Linked DNA regions of Panacibacter microcysteis. Each later gene encodes a partner of the first gene's protein in a complex. Links are inferred from orthologs where the notes say so. Each region holds a gene or a part of one and is shown in the gene's direction. Other genes may lie near its edges.

Region 1 (2,800 bases):
ACTGGACTACCTGTAATAAACTGGTAAGGCTCAGCCGTAAAAAGTCTGACCTGCACGAGGCACAACTGAACCTGAAGTTGCTGGAAGCATTAGGTATTTACGAAAACCTGCAAATAGAAAACCTGGTGCCGCTTTTTGGGTTACAACAATTGCAGGAACTGAAAAGCGAATTCAGGGCATTGATTGACGAACATAAATTCAATGTAATACTGCACCCAAAATCACAGGGCAGCGCAAGAGAATGGGGCCTGGAAAACTTCGTAAAGCTGGTGCATTTACTTGATCAAAACAGGTACAATATTTTTATCTCCGGCACGCCGAAAGAAAGAGGAAGCCTGCAACCCTTGTTTGATGCAGTTGGCAACCTGGTGCACGATATAACAGGCAAAATGGATCTCGATCAGTTCATGGCTTTTATCAATAAGTGTGATGCACTGGTGGCCAATAGTACCGGACCTTTACACATTGCAGCAGCGCTTGGTAAACATGCAATGGGCATATACCCGCCTATGCGGCCGATACATCCCGGCAGGTGGGCGCCTGTTGGTAAGTATACAACAGTGTTTGTGGAAGATAAAACATGTACTGATTGTAGCAGGAATACTGCGGGCTGCCATTGTATGGCAGCAATACAACCAATGAGTATACAACTTGCGCTTGATAAAGCAGCACGAAAGTTAGCATAAAGCTGAACGAAACAATATATTGCGTTGTTGAAAAATGATATACAGTACAAGTGTGCGACGCAACAGGTGATGCCATGAAAAAATACTGCCGGTAACATTATTCAGCATATAAAAATCTTTACGGGTAATAACTTCTGATGCAGTTAAACATTAAACAAATAGCAAGAAATATTTCACTGATTGAAAACAGGGTTGCCGGTTTTGAGTCATTGCTGCTGCAAAATGGACAGCGTAAAGCCGGTATCGTTGGTTTAACGGGGGCGCCCGGCGCCGGTAAAAGCACACTGGCCGATGCGCTGATTGCTGAAATGCTTGCTGATGGAAAACGTGTTGCCGTATTATGCATTGATCCGTCATCTCCCTTTAATATGGGTGCATTACTGGGAGACAGGGTGCGTATGAGTAAATGGTACAATAATGACAGGGTTTATATACGCTCTATGGCATCCAGGAATGCATTGGGTGGTTTAAGCCCGATGATCATTGAAGTAACAGAGTACCTGAAAGCTGCAGGTTTTGATTTTATATTGGTGGAAACTGTTGGTGTAGGACAAAACGAGATTGATATAGCAGGGCTTGCCGATGTTACAGTTGTGGTCATGGTGCCGGAAGGAGGTGATGAAATTCAAACCATGAAATCGGGTATCATGGAAATAGGCGATGTGTTTGTGGTAAACAAATGCGACCGGCCTGATGCAGACCGGTTTGTGAGGTACCTGAAAGCTATGCTGGCACCGGTTTTTCAACGTGTTCATAAAGAGATTCCGGTTATTAAAACAATAGCTGCAACGCATGCGGGTATAGCAGAATTATACCATGCAGTAATTGCGCAGTTTCATAACCTTTTTTCTACCGACAGAAAGTATTGGTTACTTGCAGAAAGGGCATACCAGCTTATACAGGAAAGAAAAATGAAAGATGTAAGTAAGCTGCAATTGTTCAATGACATAAAGCAATATTTTGAAACAAATGAGCAGTTTAATCTGTACAATTTTGTAGCACAGCAAACCGTAAAGTGATACATGAACAATATTCTTTTTGATTGTGAGCGCATGCGGTATCAGCACACCGGGTTGTATCATTTTTGCCTGCAGTTAGGCAGGGCCCTGGTAAGAAATGTTGATGCACACAAAGAACGGCTAACGATGTATGTACCGCCATCTGCATTGAATATCTTTGGTAATTCAACAGCATACCTCCATCAGAAAAGCCTACACAAGTTTGTGTTTCCTTCTGCAAAAAAGTATGATGTATGGCACGGAACTTACCAAAGCTCTAATTACTCGCCTGCTTCAAAAAAGTTGAAAAAAGTATTAACGATTCACGATCTCAACTTCCTGTACGAGCACACACCCGATGAAAGCCGCATTAAAAAATCTTTGCAGAAGATACAGGCACACATTAACAATGCAGATCATATCTGTACAATATCTGAGTATGTAAAGCAGGATGTTTTAAAACATCTTACAATTGCAGGCAAACCGCTTAGTGTTGTGTATAATGGTTGTAATATAGACAGGCTGCAGGAAGTGATTGCTCCTGCTGCAATACCCGCCGCACCATTTATTTTTACCATTGGTACCATTATGGAGAAGAAGAACTTTCATGTGCTGCCTGCCTTGCTTAAGGATAATAATTACCAGCTTGTGATTGCGGGTGTTGTACAGGATGAGCAATATCTTAAGAAGATCAAACAATGTGCAGCAGACCTTGGTGTAGCAGAGCGGTTGGTATTTGCGGGAACCGTGTCAGAAAGCGATAAGCAATGGTACCTGCACCATTGTGCGGCATTTGTATTTCCTTCTATAGCAGAGGGTTTTGGACTGCCCGTAATTGAGGCAATGGCTTTTGGGAAGCCGGTTTTTATTGCTCACGCTACCAGCTTGCCTGAGATAGGCGGGGATGCTGCATATTATTTTACCTCGTTTGAAGCACAAGACATGCAGCAGGCTTTTTTACATGGCCTGCAACACTACCATTCTGTTCATCCTCAGGAAGCAATCATGCAGCGTGCTGCATTATTTAGCTGGGATGAAGCCGCCAGGAAATACATCACCATTTATCAAAATCTCGCTGCTACTGCAAAGTAAATATGCAGGTAGTCAGCTACACAT
Region 2 (3,023 bases), on another replicon or contig:
CTTACATAACATATCTCAAAATAGGAAAGAACAACCGGAACAATTCAGTTCCATCCAATGAGCCTGCAAATGCAATGCGCCTGCAGGCTTACGAAAGATTGCTGATACTTACAGACAGGATTGCCCTGCCAAACATTATCAGCAGGCTAAACCAGCCAGGGCTTACTGCAAGAAACATGCAGCAGGTGCTGGTCAGTAATATCAAAGAAGAATTTAACCACAACATTACACAGCAGGTGTATGTAAGTGATGATGCGTGGACTGCCGTAAAAACATTGAAAGAGCAAAATATACTTGTCATAAACCAGTTTGCCAACGTGCTGCCGCCCGAGGCCACTGCCCTCGATTTAAACAAACACCTGCTCGAGTACTCTATGAACGATCCCAAGGGAAATGTACACGATATGGTGAGCCAGGTGCTCAGCTTTGAAGCAAAAAAAATAATGCAATAACATTATGAGCCCGGCTGCAGGTCTTTGTGGCATCGTCCCTTGCGTCGCACTCTTGTACTGTTGAAACTTTGGGCAGCAGTGCCACAGCCCGCCTTATAAAATCTTACCTGTTGTATTGCACCGCACTTTAATACAGCATGTTTGCGAACAAAACACATCGTTGTTGCCATAACAACAGAACGATGCAGTGAGTGACACAACAGGTGATGCCATAAAATACTACAGCTTGCTACCAAAAAAACGATAAACTTGCCGGATGAATAACGATAAAAGATATACGGACAGTGGTATAGAAATAAAATCGCTCTACACATCTGCTGATGCAGGAAAGGATACCGGTGAGCAGCCTGGAACGTTTCCTTTTACACGTGGCATACAACCAGACATGTATCGTGGAAAGCTATGGACCATGCGCCAGTATGCAGGCTTTTCTACCGCAGAGGAAAGCAATAAGCGTTATCATTATTTATTGTCGCAGGGTGTAATGGGACTGAGTGTTGCTTTTGACCTGCCCACGCAGATAGGTTATGACAGCGATCACCCGCTTGCAGAAGGCGAAGTTGGAAAAGTTGGGGTAGCCATAGACAGCCTTGAAGACATAGAAATGTTGTTTGATGGCATTAAACTCGAAGAAGTAAGCACATCAATGACCATTAATGCAACGGGATATATTTTGCTGGCATTTTATGTGGCACTCGCCAAAAAGCAAGGCGCCGATCTTTCGAAGATTACAGGTACCATACAGAATGATATTTTGAAAGAGTATGCAGCACGTGGCACTTATATTTATCCGCCCAAGCCTTCCATGCGCATTATCACAGACATTTTTGAATGGTGCAGCAAAACAATACCAAAATGGAACACGATATCCATTTCGGGTTATCATATACGCGAGGCGGGCAGCACCGCTGCGCAGGAAATAGCTTTTACATTAAGCAATGGAAAAGCCTATGTAAAAGCAGCGCTGGAGAAAGGCCTGGACATAAATGTGTTTGGTAAACGACTGTCCTTCTTTTTCAATGCGCATAACAATCTTTTTGAAGAAGTAGCTAAGTTTCGTGCGGCAAGAAGAATGTGGGCTACTATTATGAAAGAGCTAGGCGCTACTGATGTAAAAGCGCAGATGTTGCGCTTTCATACACAAACCGGTGGCAGTACACTTACAGCACAGCAGCCATTGAATAATGTAAGCCGGGTAACCCTTCAAACATTGGCTGCAGTATTAGGCGGTACACAAAGCCTACATACCAATGGCTATGATGAAGCACTGAGCTTACCGACAGAGGAGGCGGCAAAAATTGCTTTGCGCACGCAGCAGATTGTAGCATTTGAAAGCGGCGTAACCGATACGGCAGACCCGCTTGCAGGCAGTTATTTTATAGAAGCGCTAACCAATGAAGTTGAGGCGAAAGCGCTTGAAATTATAAACCAGGTAGATGCATTGGGTGGAAGTGTAAGTGCTATTGAAAGCGGCTTTATACAGGATGAGATAGCAAAGAGCGCTTACATTTACCAGCAACAGGTGGAGCGGCAGGAAAAAATTATCGTTGGTGTAAACAGGTTTGTGGTTGATGAAAAATACAATACACCACTGTTGAAAATAGATGACAGCATACGCAGTTTGCAGGTAGAAAAATTGCGGGCCCTAAAAAATAAAAGAAACAATCAGCAGGTTGCAGCATATCTCTCAAGGCTAAGTACGGCTGTAAAAAGCGGTGAAAACATTATGCCCTTTGTTGTAGATGCGGTAGAGCAGTACTGTACACTTGGCGAAATAGCAGATTGCCTGCGCAATGAATTTGGCGAATACCGATAACTATAGATTTTTAACTTCGGTAACCAGTTGTTGCAATACAGATTTAGCGTCTCCAAAAAGCATAGATGTTTTTGGTTGAAAGAAAAGTTCATTTTCAATACCTGCATAACCTGGTTTCATACTTCGCTTGTTTACAATAACGAGTTTGGCATCTTCCACTTCGAGTACAGGCATGCCATAAATGGGTGAACTCGTGTCTGTTTTTGCGGCCGGGTTTACCACGTCGTTGGCGCCCAGTACCAGTACGACATCTGTAATCCTAAATTCTTTGTTGGCGTCTTCCATTTCAAGCAACTTATCATAGGGTACATCTGCTTCTGCCAGCAGTACATTCATATGGCCGGGCATTCTGCCGGCAACCGGATGTATGGCGTATTTAACCTCTACGCCTTTTTCTTCCAGTATGCTTTCCAGTTCGTGACACACATGCTGAGCCTGCGCCACGGCGAGGCCATAACCGGGCACGATCATGATCTTTCTTGCATAGCTCATATTTATAGCAGCATCACTTAAGATTATCTCTTTATACGCACCACCCGCTTTGCCGGCTTGTGCAGCTATTGTGGCGGCGCCACCAAAATTGCCGATCAGGACATTTTTCAGGGACCTGTTCATTGCCTTACACATAAGGATGGTAAGCAATGTACCCGCAGCGCCAACAAGAATACCGCCGGTGAGCATTACTTTATTATCGTATAAAAAACCACCACATGCAGCGGCAACGCCGGTAAAAGAATTAAGGAGTGATATAACCA

What was found. Proteins that work in one complex are often made in the same cells at the same time.
Region 2: the proteins of meaB (region 1) and I5907_RS15520 are in contact, whole or in part, in a crystal structure (PDB 8DPB), measured with the Methylorubrum extorquens proteins. The link is inferred for Panacibacter microcysteis from one-to-one orthologs. Residues at the interface, in SOR26638.1 of Methylorubrum extorquens: Arg20, Ala21, Ala24, Arg25, Thr28, Ser32, Arg33, Arg34, His37, Thr98, Gly99, Gly100, Ser101, Ile102, Leu103, Lys106, Thr107, Ala110, Ala113, Ile114, Asp115, Arg116, Ala118, Phe119, Ile120, Arg121, Pro122, Pro124; in SOR27001.1 of Methylorubrum extorquens: Glu577, Glu578, Asn579, Asp580, Gly581, Arg582, Arg583, Arg585, His596, Ala604, Ser605, Ala608, Asp609, Gly611, Phe612, Asp613, Val614, Asp615, Ile616, Gly617, Pro618, Leu619, Glu625, Arg628, Gln629, Val631, Glu632, Asn633, Asp634, Glu661.

Annotation. Positions count from the first base shown.
Region 1 is NZ_JADWYR010000001.1:1,069,923-1,072,722, reverse strand. What follows is about bases 17-2,764. They hold meaB (methylmalonyl Co-A mutase-associated GTPase MeaB), read left to right. Parts: upstream 17-823; coding sequence 824-1,705; downstream 1,706-2,764. Other genes in these bases: I5907_RS04285 (glycosyltransferase family 4 protein), read left to right, coding at 1,709-2,764; I5907_RS04295 (glycosyltransferase family 9 protein), read left to right, coding at 17-686. Outside these bases: more of I5907_RS04295, read left to right, coding at 1-16; more of I5907_RS04285, read left to right, coding at 2,765-2,776. UniProt on the Escherichia coli protein: Binds and hydrolyzes GTP. Likely functions as a G-protein chaperone that assists AdoCbl cofactor delivery to the methylmalonyl-CoA mutase (MCM) ScpA and reactivation of the enzyme during catalysis.
Region 2 is NZ_JADWYR010000002.1:874,619-877,641, forward strand. The notes cover bases 18-2,988. They hold I5907_RS15520 (acyl-CoA mutase large subunit family protein), read left to right. Parts: upstream 18-708; coding sequence 709-2,268; downstream 2,269-2,988. Other genes in these bases: I5907_RS15515 (DUF7935 family protein), read left to right, coding at 18-452; I5907_RS15525 (NAD(P)(+) transhydrogenase (Re/Si-specific) subunit beta), read right to left, coding at 2,269-2,988. Outside these bases: more of I5907_RS15515, read left to right, coding at 1-17; more of I5907_RS15525, read right to left, coding at 2,989-3,023. UniProt on the Escherichia coli protein: Catalyzes the interconversion of succinyl-CoA and methylmalonyl-CoA. Could be part of a pathway that converts succinate to propionate.